One region of the Pseudomonas mucidolens genome, then DNA from elsewhere that is predicted to be linked to it. Evidence: predicted binding sites of a transcription regulator. Region 1 holds the regulator's gene; each other region holds the start of a gene.
What was found. The regulator FliA, encoded in region 1, starts transcription of late flagellar genes. The targets are predictions, from matches to a motif close to CTAAAGTTTNNNNNNNNNNNGCCGNTAA.

Region 1 (3,249 bases):
CATGGACAGCTATCGGATTGGCGCTCAGGAGCAGCTCAAGACCCTGGGACGTATCCTCAATGTGCCCGTGACCCATGTCGATCCGGGCCAATCGCTGGCCAACGCCCTTGATCCGCTGCTGCGCAAGCGCGTCGTGTTGATCGATACGGCCGGCCTGCAAGCCAGCGATCCGGCCTTGCGCATGCAGCTGGAAAGTCTGGCCGGGCGCGGGATCAAGTCAAGAAATTACCTGGTCCTTGCAACCACCAGCCAAAAACAGGTTCTGACTGCTGCGTACCACAGCTACAAACGTTGTGGGCTGGCGGGCTGCATTCTGACTAAACTCGATGAAACAGCTAGCCTTGGCGAAGTGTTGAGCCTGGCCATCAGTCATGCATTGCCGGTCGCCTACCTGACCGACGGGCCGCGGATTCCAGATGATTTGCATCTGCCGCGCCGCCATCAGTTGGTCAGCCGGGCCGTCAGCGTACAAATGCAGGAAGAACCGAGTGAGGAAGCGATGGCCGACATGTTCGCTGACCTCTACCACAGTCCGGCCAAGCGGGTCGGCTGAGGGCTATATGAACATAGTGAAATGTACCTACATCGATGGTCAGCAAGCGGTTAGCGCGACCACCTTATGTAGCCTGCGTCTAAGCAAGACAAGGTAAAGAAAGCACATGGGCAGCATGCATCCCGTACAGGTGATCGCGGTGACCGGCGGCAAAGGTGGCGTCGGCAAGACTAACGTGTCAGTGAATTTGTCCCTGGCCCTGGCAGAGCTTGGCCGCCGCGTCATGCTGCTGGATGCCGACCTGGGACTGGCGAACGTCGACGTTCTGCTGGGACTGACGCCCAAACATACCCTGGCTGATGTGATTGAAGGCCGCTGTGAGCTGCGCGATGTGCTGTTGCAGGGGCCGGGCGGGATTCGCATCGTACCGGCCGCCTCGGGCACCCAGAGCATGGTTCATCTGAGTCCGGCGCAGCATGCCGGGCTGATCCAGGCCTTCAGTGATATCGGCGACAACCTCGACGTGCTGGTGATCGACACCGCCGCCGGGATCGGCGAGTCAGTGGTCAGCTTCGTGCGTGCAGCCCAGGAAGTGTTACTGGTGGTGTGCGACGAGCCGACCTCGATCACCGACGCTTATGCGCTGATCAAGCTACTCAACCGCGACTACGGCATGAACCGTTTCCGGGTCTTGGCGAACATGGCCCAGAGCCCGCAAGAAGGGCGCAACCTGTTCGCCAAGTTGACCAAGGTCACCGATCGTTTCCTCGATGTCGCTTTACAATACGTCGGCGCAGTGCCCTATGACGAGTGTGTGCGCAAGGCTGTGCAAAAGCAGCGTGCAGTCTATGAAGCGTTCCCTCGTTCCAAGTGCGCGTTGGCGTTCAAGGCTATCGCCCAGAAAGTCGATACCTGGCCACTGCCCGCCAATCCTCGGGGGCATCTGGAGTTTTTCGTCGAGCGCTTGGTGCATCAGACGAGCGCAGGACCGGTGCTATGACATCAAGCGGCTACAACCTTTACAAAAATTCGGCACGTGACAGTCAGGGGGAGTTGATCGAGCGCTATGCGCCTCTGGTCAAGCGCATTGCCTATCACCTGCTGGCACGCCTGCCCGCCAGCGTCCAGGTCGAAGACCTGATCCAGGCGGGCATGATCGGCCTGCTCGAGGTGTCGACCAAGTACGACGCGAGCAAAGGCGCGAGTTTCGAGACGTATGCGGGGATTCGCATCCGTGGAGCAATGCTCGATGAAGTGCGTAAGGGGGATTGGGCGCCGCGTTCGGTACACCGCAATACTCGGATGGTGAGTGACGCAATTCGCTCAATTGAAGCAAAAACCGGTCGTGACGCTAAAGATCATGAAGTTGCGGCCGAACTCCAATTGAGTCTCGACGATTACTACGGGATTTTGAACGATACCTTGGGCAGCCGCTTGTTCAGTTTCGACGACCTGTTACAGGATGGCGAGCATGAAGGGCTGCACGAGGACGGCGCGAGTGGTCATCTCGAACCGTCGCGCGATCTGGAAGATGAGCGTTTCCAGAGCGCGCTGGCGGACGCAATCGCCAATCTGCCGGAGCGTGAGCGGCTGGTGTTGGCGCTGTACTACGACGAAGAGCTGAACCTCAAGGAAATCGGTGAGGTCCTGGGTGTCAGCGAATCGCGGGTCAGCCAATTGCACAGCCAATGCGCCGCCCGCTTGCGGGGGCGTTTGGGAGAGTGGCGCACGCGCTGACAGGCAGTGTGGGGACACTGTGAACGACACCGCCCGGGCGCTTGGCCTGGGCGGGAGCGGCCCGTGGTGCGACCCCTGCAATCCTTTTTGTGTAATGCCTGTTGAATGAAATGGCGCGGCCAGGTGCTGGACGCGTTTAAGACTGCTTGGAGGTCGAATTGGACAAGAACATGAAAATCCTCATCGTTGATGACTTCTCAACGATGCGGCGGATCATAAAAAACCTGTTGCGTGACCTTGGGTTCACTAACACGGTCGAGGCGGACGACGGTCTTACGGCGATTCCGATTCTCAACAGCGGCAGTATCGACTTTCTGGTAACCGACTGGAACATGCCAGGCATGACCGGTATCGAGTTGCTGCGCCACGTGCGCGCTGATGAAAAACTGCGCAGCCTCCCGGTGTTGATGGTGACCGCCGAAGCCAAGCGCGAACAGATCATCGAAGCCGCCCAGGCCGGGGTCAATGGTTACGTGGTCAAGCCATTCACAGCATTGGCCTTGAAAGAGAAGATCGAAAAGATCTTCGAACGTATCCACGGTTGATACCGCCACGGGGGAGCTATGGAGCATAACGAACTATCGCAGGACGATTTTGAATCGACCCTGAAAAAACACGCCCGCGAGTTGGTCGAATGTCTGGAAAAAGGCAAGTTCGGCGACGCGGTGCAGTTGATCCATGAGCTCAATCAGACCCGAGACCGCGGCCTGTATCAGGAAGTGGGCAAGCTCACCCGTGAGCTGCACAGTGCAATCGTCAATTTCCAGATTGACCCGCGCATGCCCCAGGCCGAAGAAATTTCGCAGATCACCGATGCCACCGAACGCCTGTCCTATGTGGTCAGGCTGACCGAGGCGGCGGCCAACCGCACCATGGACCTGGTGGAAAGCGCCACGCCCCTGGTCAACGGCATGGCCAGCGAGGCCCAGGCGCTGAGCGCTGACTGGGGTCGCTTCATGCGTCGGGAAGTGGGGGCCGAGGAGTTTCGTGAACTCGCCCGTCGGGTCGACGGCTTTCTG
Region 2 (3,249 bases), 2.3 Mb from region 1:
GGGCGTAATTGTCGGGAGTCAGGCGTACCTGGGCGGATTTTTCCAGCAGGCGTTGTAGCAGTGTGCTGGGTGCCACATCCAGACTCAGGTGGGCCGCCTCGTTGGGCAGGCCGCCAACCTGATGCACGCGCAAGATGCTCAGGGTGCGGTCGGCCATTAACAGCATGACCCGTTGCATGCCGCTGGCAGTCAAGGCTTCCTTGGCGCAGACGGTCAAGTGCATCGCATTGGCGAAGCGGCTGGGCTCCATCAGCAGTTCGCCGCAGCGCTTGCGCCAAACGGCCAGCGATTCGGCAGTGGGGGGGCGGTGCCGGCAGCAAGCCGCGATGCACGCGTTGCTCGTCCCACGGCCAGATCAGCGCGAGTGCCGGGTGCCAGAGATCGGCCGCCAGTGTATGACGGGCGCTGATCGCTGCCTGCTGGTGAACCTGTTGCTGGATTTCGGCCAGGGGTTGCTGCAAGTACAGCGCGGTCAGGTATTGCCAGCGCAGGGTGTGCGGACATGACCAGGATTCCTGCGCCGCCAGGGCCATGCCGTTGGCCAGCAGCACGGTGTTGGCCGGCTGGTTCAGCCAGCGCTGCAGCGTCGGGTCATCATCCAGTTGCTGCTGCTGGTGCAGCGGCGTTTCCTCGCGGGCAATGCGTAACGCCTTGACCAGCAGACGTTGTTCGCCGAGCAACAATTGATAACCCTGGGAAACCCAGATCGGCAGGCGCCAGGTTTCGGTCAACCCCAGGCACAGTTCCAGCAAGCGCACGCCAAACAACTCTTGTTCGACCTGGTGCGCCGATTGACCCTTGTGGACCACCCGCAATTCCCATTCTTCGAGCAGTTTTGGGTAGATCACCGCCATTGGCCACAGCGGCGAGAGAAACAGCAGGCTGCCCCAATGGATGTCTTGCCACAGCCGCGCCAGGCGGCTGGCAAACAGGCCGCTGGCTTGTTGCGAGGCATGTTGGCTGATCAGTTGAAGTTGGCGCAGCGCCACGGGAATCTCATTGAACGGGACCGCCGGCAAGCGGGCAAGCAGTTCCTCGGTGCGTTTCAAGCCGAGGCGATTGATCGCCACTTCAAGGTTTTCTGCAGGTTCTGCCAGGCTGCCGTGGGTGTGGTTGTTGGCTTCACGCATGACGCTGAGCACCAGCGCCGGGCTGTCTTGCATCAACTCTGCAATATCTCGCAACGAACGACGGCTGTCGCCGATGGCCTTGCACACCGCGTTATGGCTCGATTGCGGGACAGGTAGGTGAACCTCGTCCAGACGCTTTATCCAGCCGGCCAGGGTAGTGGGCTTTGAAATTTGGATTGCCGTTTCGTTTGCCATGATTGGGGCGCGATCATCACTTGCGGTCAACACGCCCGGAGTGGGCCGAACTGGCTTTTCGCCTTAACGGGCTATAGTCTGGCGCAGTTTTGCCGATAAGTAGAAGAAGAGTTTTCAGATCTTCCGAATATGTCCATGAACCCGACGGCGCAAGTACTCATCCCCTATGGTTAAAATTATCGGCATCATCGTCGTTATCGCTAGCGTACTCGGCGGGTACGTTCTGTCTCATGGCAAGATTGCCGCGTTGATCCAGCCCTTCGAAGTACTGATCATCGGCGGTGCTGCGCTGGGCGCATTCCTGCAAGCCAACCCCGGCTACACGACCCTGCATGTGTTCAAGAAGTCCTTGGCCATGTTTGGCTCGCGCTTTTCCCACACTTTCTACCTGGAAGTGCTGAGCCTGGTCTACGAGATTCTCAACAAAAGCCGTCGTGAAGGCATGATGGCCATTGAAGGCGACATCGAGGACGCCGCGGCAAGCCCGATCTTCGCCAAGTACCCGGCCGTGCTCAAGGATGAGCGCATGACAGCCTATATCTGCGACTACTTGCGCATCATGTCCTCCGGCAACATGGCACCCCATGAGCTGGAGGGGCTGTTCGACATGGAGTTGTTCAGTTTGAAGGAAGAGCTTGAGCACCCGTCCCACGCGGTAAACGGTATCGCGGACGGCATGCCCGGCTTTGGTATTGTTGCGGCGGTGCTCGGGATCGTGGTGACCATGGCGTCTCTGGGCGAGGGTGACCAGACGGCCATCGGTATGCACGTGGGCGCGGCGTTGGTGGGAACCTTCTTCGGTATCCTGGCCGCCTACGGCTTTTTCGGTCCGCTGGCGACATCCCTGGCACACGACGCCAAGGAAGAACTGAATATTTATGAGTCCATCAAGGCTTCCCTGGTGGCCTCGGCTTCCGGCATGCCGCCGTCCCTGGCCGTGGAATTCGGGCGCAAGGTTTTGTATCCGAGACACCGTCCGAGCTTTATCGAGCTGGAACAAGCGGTTCGCGGTCGCTAAGTCATGGAAAACAATCAGCCGATTATAATCAAGCGCGTCAAGCGCTTTGCGGGCAGGCATCACGGCGGCGCCTGGAAAATCGCCTTCGCCGACTTTGCGACGGCGATGATGGCGTTCTTTCTGGTGCTGTGGCTGATGTCCACGGCGACCCCGGAGCAAAAGCTCGCGATTGCCGGTTACTTCAAGGATCCCATCGGCTTTTCCGAAAGTGGCACGCCCTTTGTAATCGACCTGGGCGGCTCGCCGGAGCTGGCGCCCGAGCGCACCATCAATCCCGAGGTCCAGACCGAGTCGCCGCAGGAAAAAATTCCAATCGAGCGCGACACCGTCGATAGCATGGCCGAACAGATCGAGCATGAGCGGTTGGAATTGCTGCTGCAGGAGTTAAAGAACAAGGTCGACGAGAACCCGCAACTGCAGCCATTCAAGGATCAGATCCAGTTCCAGATCACCCCGGATGGCTTGCGCATTCAGATCATGGACGCCGCGAACCGGCCGATGTTCGATTCCGGCAGTGCGCGCTTGAAGCCGTACTTCGAGGACATCCTGTTGGCCATGGCCGACACCATCAAGGCGGTGCCGAACAAGATCAGTGTCAGCGGTCATACCGATGCCGAGCCGTATTCAGGGTTGGGTGATTTCGGTAACTGGGAGCTGTCCGCCAGCCGCGCCAACGCTGCCCGCCGTGCACTGGTTGCCGGCAGTTATCCGGAGGCGCAAGTGGCGCGGGTGGTGGGTTTCGCGTCTTCGCAGTTGTTTGATGCCGAGGATCCGTTCAATCCGATCAACCGGCGCATTGATATCGTCGTACTGACCAAAAAGGCCCAGCGCGCGATTGAAGGTGAGCAAGGTGCGGTGCCGCCGCCAGTACCCATCCAGGGCGACGGCGCACCGGGCGAAGTGCCG
Region 3 (3,249 bases), 1.3 Mb from region 1:
CCATGGGGATTTGCAGCAAGCTCAGGGTTCCCAGCACATCATCGCGCTGGGCGGTGATCAGTGAGGTGGGCAGGGCGGTGGCCAGGAACCAGGGCGTACCTTCAATGGGGCGCATGAAAAACGTGCTGGCTACGCCCTGATTGTCGAATTCACTGCGTTGCAACGGTTGATCACGATGGGCCAGGCCAGCGCTGACCTGCGCGGCAAAGGCCGAGGTGGCCGTCAGTTCGCTGATGTTTTTCAACACCTGCGGGCCGCTGATCCGCGAGCTGTTGCTAATGATTTTGCCGTCCCCCTCGACGATCAGCATCTGCCCGCCGATGTCTTTCTCCTTGCTGGCCACCAGATCGTTGAAGAATCCCAGCGTCACATCAATGGTGGCGACACCGTAAGGCACGCCATCGCGTGCAATGGCCATGGCGCAATTGGTGCGTGGCTGGGCGCTGGCGTCATCCTTATAAGCCGCGGCCCAGGCGCACTGGCCAGCAGGCGATTGCAGGCCACCCTTGTACCAGGTCTGGTCGTAATAGTTGGGGGCCGCGTCACTGTTCCAGAAAGTGTTGACTATCAGCTTGCCCGAGGCATCACGGTGCCAGAACGTACTGTGTTTATTGCGCCCCGGGGTGCGCTGGTCGGGTAGGGGCCAGATGCCGCCACCAAATACCTTTTGTTCGCCGTACTGGTCCACCAGCCCCGGCAGGACCTTGTCGATGGCATCGCTGTCGAGCAGGGGGATGGTCTGGGTGATGCTACGTTGCTGAGACTGGACCTTGTTCAATTCGCCCTGAATCTGTTCGGCCACTTCCGCAATGCGGTTGAGGGCGACCTGTTCTTCGGTGTGACGCAACTTGGGGGCCACAAGTTGGCCGATGCCAACCACGGTCAAGATGAATAACAGCAGGACGAACAGTACGAGAAACAAGGTGTAGCGAGCTTGAATGGAGCGTAGTGAGGGCATGGGACGGTCCTTGCGAAGCGTTTATTATCGACGCAGCTTTTTAAGAGCTTCATAGAAGTATCGGCTTGGGAGCAAGGAGCTTTAGGTACGATCGTACAAGAAAGTAACGCGGGCTGAGCCAGGCATTGAGCCGCGGACGCACACGCCGGCGATTCAATGGCAGCGGGTTAAATCTGATAGTGCTTCAGGTGCCTTTTCTGGCGAACCTTGCGGCCTGTCAGGGCAACCAGCCGGGCCTCCCACCGTGGATCATATAACGGTTAAAAACAGACAAACGGTGGCACTACCTGTCAGATATGACAGTAGACACATGTCCTTCTGCAGCGCCAACTATTAATACCCTATTGAACTTATGCTAAATCCCCGCACTGATTTCACTGCACGATTAAGCGTAATTGATAAAAGGGAAGCGGTGTTTTGCAGGAGTCTTGATTGGCAAGGCTCAACTCAAGGAATCAAGATTATGTGCGCAGCTCCTGTCGCTACGAATGTGACTATTATAGGTGAGCCCACGCCCGGAGGTACGGTGCGGGGGAGTTATTTTTATGAACACTCACAAGCGGAATCAGGTTCGACATATCATTGGTATATTAACAGCAAAAAATATCTAACTACGAATGATTCACTGGATTTTTCAATTACTGCCGCCATGGCTGGCGCAAAAATCAGATTCGCCGTTGTGCCCATGTCAGCCAGTGGTGAATCAGGGGTAGAAACATGTTCTCTAGAAATTGATGTTTTCAACGGCTATCAGAATATTACCGAAGAGGAAAATCGTAATAGCTTTATGTCACAAACAGGGCAGTACTCGTTTTACGCTCCCGATCCAAAAGATCGAGTTTTCGTTGCCAGTGCTGCGGCATTTTCACTCACTGATGGCACAACGCAAAGCGTCCATGTCAAGGGCCTAAAGGCGTTTGGCGGAGAGCCTCCGGAAGAAATTAAAACGTACTTAAAAAACAACCCGGCCACTCGAATGTTTTCAACCGAACGTGATTTCGCAGCGTTAGTTCCGGTTTTAGGCAGCACCAAGCGCCTGCTGTTATGGGGCGAAAATATGAACAATATCCCCCCAGAACTTGATCTAAATAATGTTAAATCTGTCTATGCTAACCGTACCGCCATTGCATTTATTTATGACAGTCCGCCACAGGAAAGTAATAAAATTGGCGCTATCGGCGATGCCGCGAATGGAGGCCTGGTACCGGCGACAGTTCAACAAGCCTTATTCTTCGACCCACCTAGGGCAATCTACGCAACGGAAAACGCTTTTGCGGTACTCACATCTAAAGGCCGTGTTCATACATGGGGAAGCGCTACAGGCGGTGGGGTGATAGGTGATGCTGAAACTACTTTAAAGAATATAAATGTTGAAAAAATTGTTGCCACGGCAAGTGCATTCTGCGCAATCGGACCGTACGGCAACGGGGATCCTGAGATAAAACACCCTGTGGTTTGGGGGGACGCGGTGGGAGGCGGGGTCCTGCCACCCGAACAGCTTGAGCAAATCTTCGATCTAGATGGCGTCGTTCAGGTAGTCGCCAATCGCAATGCTTTTTGCGCTATCACCAAAAAGCGGGGAAAAGCGATCAGCTGGGGGGGCGCAGACTATGGCGGGACAATGAGTGAAGCGGCCCTGAATTTGGCCTCCCGTGGCAATATTTTATTATGTCGAGGCTCGGCTTGGGCGTTTTGCATGGTTAATAGTGCCGGAGAGTCCGAGTCTTGGGGCCAGGCGGGTTATGGTGGCGGCACACTGGAAGATGGTACAGCAGAAGAAAATGATGCTGGCAAAGTGTTGGATCAGAGTGGACAAAAACAACGTATCCAGACGCTGTTCAATGAAATGAAGGTTGAAAGTTGGTACGAGAGAAATAGGGCTCTGCCGTTGCATCAATGTATCTGTGAGCCTGACTCAATGCTTGGAAGTAATCCATCTGAAATTACACTACCTGATGGAGGAACCATTAATTTTTACGCCAATGATGCGAGTTTTTTCATGGTGGCAAAGGAGCCGGATGGTAGTACCAAAGAATTATTCAGTTGGGGGCAGCCGACAGGTGGCGGCACTATTCCTACCGATGTCTGGCAAGTACTGAGGGCAAGTTTAATAACCGCTGTATATTGTACTAACGGCGCTTATGGGGTCATCAGCACTCAAGGTTCCGTCACTGGCGCGGTCAACGCATTTGGTGGGGGCACCGCTAACGAAGATGCCGGAGAAATTCCAGAGGAGCTGGCAGACTATTTGCGGCACGACGTGCGCGGGCTCTACTCGATGAAATTTATGC
Region 4 (3,249 bases), 540 kb from region 1:
TTCAATGGCTGCGTTGAGGGCCAGCAGATTGGTTTGCTCGGCAATCGAGCGAATCACCCCAAGCACGCTGACAATCGAGGAAACGTCCTGCTGCAGGCTGTCCAGCGACACACCGCTGCTGCGAATGTCGTTCACCAGCGCGTGAATCTGCGCAATGCTGCCATCCACCACGCGCTTGGCGGTCTGGCCCTCGACATCGGTCTGCTGCGCCGCCACCGCCGCGCCCTGGGCACTGCGCGCAACTTCATGGGCCGCGGAAGACATTTCGTTGATTGCCGTCGCCACTTGATCGGTCTCGTGACGCTGGCGCTCCATGGCCTGTTCCGAGCGCTGGGCCTGTTCGGAAACCTGGCCCACCAGCCCCGTGAGTTGCGAGGTCATTTCGGTAATCTGGCGCACCAGGCCGTGAATCTTGTCGACAAAACGGTTGAACGAGCCCGCCAGCTCGCCCAGTTCGTCCTGGCTAGTGATTGCCAGGCGGCGGGTCAAGTCGCCTTCGCCGGCGGCGATGTCGTCGAGATTGGTTTTCATCAAGTGCAGCGGCCGCAAAATGGTATTGGCCAGCAGCATACCGACAGCAGCAATCACCACCAACAGCACCAGCGCGATGCCGACGATGCTCAGCAACACCCCTTCCATGCGGTCGTTGACTTTGGCTTGCACCTCGGCCACCAGCGCTTCGATGCCGTCCAGGTTGACCGACGTACCAATCACCATGTCCCACTTGGGCAGGTATTCGGTATAACCAAGCTTGGGCACCAGTTCCGTTTGCCCTGGCAGCGTCGAACTGTATTGCAAGTAGTGAGTGCCGTCCTTGGCGACTTTCACCAGGCCGACGTTGACGTAGACACCGTTGGGATCACGATTGTCCTTGAAGCTCTTGCCTAAGCCATCCGGGCTGTTGCCCTTGAACAGGCGAATGGTCTCGGAATCGTAGCCGAAGAAATAACCGTCCTTGCCGTAGGAGGTGTTGGACAGCAACTTGACCACCTGCGCCCGCGCCGCCGTATCACCTGGCGCGGCGGCGTCGTAAAGCGGCTTGATCGTAGTCATGGCCACTTCTACATAGCTTTTCAGGGTGCTCTTGGCATCGTTGAGCAGGCGTTCACGGGTTTCTTCGACCTCGGTCCTGGCCTGCTCCTTGAGTATCCACACCGTGGTCAGGCTGATGACCACGGCAAACAACAGCACAGGCAGCACGGCAAGGGACAGTACTTTGGCCTTCAGACTAAGACGCATGGATTCTCTCTCTTATAAGACGGCGTTAAGAGGTTAACGGCCAGGGGAGAGAAAACTGTAGGCGCCCGAGGGTTGCCCGGCGGTCATCGCTGGCGATGACCGCCAAGCCTGTCCCCGCCTATGCACGGGACAGGGAGCAGATTACAGGACCATCGCGGCAAACCAGCCGAACACCAGCAACGGCAGGTTGTAATGCAGGAACGTCGGGACCACGGTGTCCCAGATATGGTGATGCTGACCATCGATATTCAAACCCGAGGTCGGGCCCAGCGTGGAATCCGACGCTGGAGACCCGGCATCCCCCAAGGCGCCCGCGGTGCCGACGATACACACGATGGCCAGCGGGCTGAAACCGAGCTGCAGGCACAAGGGTACGAAAATCGCGGCAAGGATCGGCACCGTGGAGAACGACGAACCAATGCCCATGGTCACCAACAGGCCCACCAGCAACATCAGCAGCGCACCCACGCCACGGCTGTGGCCGATCAGGGCAGCAGAGGCCTGCACCAGCGTCTGTACCTGGCCGGTAGCTTTGAGCACTTCGGCAAAACCTGAGGCGGCAATCATGATGAAGCCGATCATCGCCATCATCTTCATGCCTTCGGTGAACAAGTCGTCAGTATCACGCCAGCGCACGATGCCCGACACCGAGAAGATCAGGAAGCCGGCCAGGGCGCCGATGATCATCGAGTCCAGCCATAACTGGATGATGAACGCCGCAGCGATCGCCACCCCGGCGACCAGCAGCGTCAGCGGGTTGTAGCGCACCGCGACCTGTTCGACCCGTTCGATTTTCTTCAGGTCATAGACGCGCTTCTTGCGGTAGCTGAAAAACACCGCCACCAACAAGCCAAAGACCATGCCCAATGCCGGAATGCCCATGGCGTGGGTCACGTTGACCTGGCTGATGTCCACGCCGCCTTTGGCGACGTTGGCCAGCAGGATCTGATTGAGGAAGATATTGCCGAACCCGACCGGCAGGAACATGTAGGGCGTGATCAGGCCGAACGTCATCACGCAGGCAATCAGGCGGCGGTCCAGCTGCAACTTGGTGAGTACATACAACAGTGGCGGCACCAGCAGCGGGATAAAGGCGATATGGATCGGCAGGATGTTCTGCGAGGCAATCGCCACCGTTCCCAGCAGGCCGATCAATAGCCATTTGATATGACCGCCACCCGCCGACTCCTGGCGATCCACCAGCAGCAAGGCCTTGTCGGCCAACGCATGCGCCAACCCGGACTTGGCGATCGCCACAGCGAAAGCACCCAGCAATGCGTAAGACAGCGCCACTGTGGCCCCACCTCCCAAGCCGCTGTTAAACGCCTTGAGCGTCGCGTCAATGCCAAGGCCACCGGTCAAGCCCCCCACCAGGGCGCCGACGATGATCGCGATGACCACATGCACGCGGGACAGGCTGAGCACCAGCATGGTACCGACCGCGACGATTACTGCGTTAATCATGGTTACCTCAGGCAAAAACGTGAAAACGATAAAAAACGCACATGCCGGCGCCATGTCCGTCGAGGGAACGACGGCTGGACGCCAGCAAAAAAGGAGCTTTCTTAGAGGGCGCGCACTTTGCAGCAGGTCGCGCGTCATGTCAAAGAACGACGTCGCGCAACGCATTCAATTGACCGTATGAATAAAGAAAAAACCTGTCCGGCCGATGCAGTAGGACACTTCTGCCGTATCGAAAGGTTAAGGATCTCCATGTCGCTCAGACAGTTGTCCATTCAATGGAAAATCACCCTCCTGGCAGGGCTTTGCCTGCTGGGGATCGTGACCCTGCTGGTGGGTCTTTCGCTGTATCGCATGGACCAGAGCTCGCAACGGGTCAAGGCATCCAGCATGCAGATGCTCGACGTCGCGGCTCAGGCCCGCATCGAAGCCCAGGGTGAAGTCCAGGCTTTGGCCATCCGCCAGCAATTCATGGACGCCTATCAGTACGGCCACGGTTTCTCTCGCCAAGTCCTGTTCCTGCGCGAACAAGCCGAGAAACGCTTCCTC

Region 2: the regulator FliA is predicted to act here: its motif matches at 1,397-1,424, upstream of motA (flagellar motor stator protein MotA).
Region 3: the regulator FliA is predicted to act here: its motif matches at 1,016-1,043, upstream of BLU75_RS09870 (methyl-accepting chemotaxis protein).
Region 4: the regulator FliA is predicted to act here: its motif matches at 1,273-1,300, upstream of BLU75_RS06500 (methyl-accepting chemotaxis protein).

Annotation. Positions count from the first base shown of each region.
Region 1 is NZ_LT629802.1:785,326-788,574, forward strand. It holds gene flhF (flagellar biosynthesis protein FlhF) at 1-553, shown strand, start outside; gene fleN (flagellar synthesis regulator FleN) at 660-1,493, shown strand; gene fliA (RNA polymerase sigma factor FliA) at 1,490-2,230, shown strand; gene BLU75_RS03915 (chemotaxis response regulator CheY) at 2,401-2,775, shown strand; gene BLU75_RS03920 (protein phosphatase CheZ) at 2,794-3,249, shown strand, end outside.
Region 2 is NZ_LT629802.1:4,373,366-4,376,614, reverse strand. It holds partial or broken gene BLU75_RS20170 (HDOD domain-containing protein) at 1-1,325, opposite strand, end outside; gene motA (flagellar motor stator protein MotA) at 1,492-2,343, shown strand; gene motB (flagellar motor protein MotB) at 2,347-3,249, shown strand, end outside.
Region 3 is NZ_LT629802.1:2,108,143-2,111,391, forward strand. It holds gene BLU75_RS09870 (methyl-accepting chemotaxis protein) at 1-958, opposite strand, end outside; gene BLU75_RS09875 (RCC1 domain-containing protein) at 1,449-3,249, shown strand, end outside.
Region 4 is NZ_LT629802.1:1,322,100-1,325,348, reverse strand. It holds gene BLU75_RS06500 (methyl-accepting chemotaxis protein) at 1-1,239, opposite strand, end outside; gene BLU75_RS06495 (Na+/H+ antiporter family protein) at 1,381-2,700, opposite strand; partial or broken gene BLU75_RS28255 (cache domain-containing protein) at 2,881-3,249, shown strand, end outside.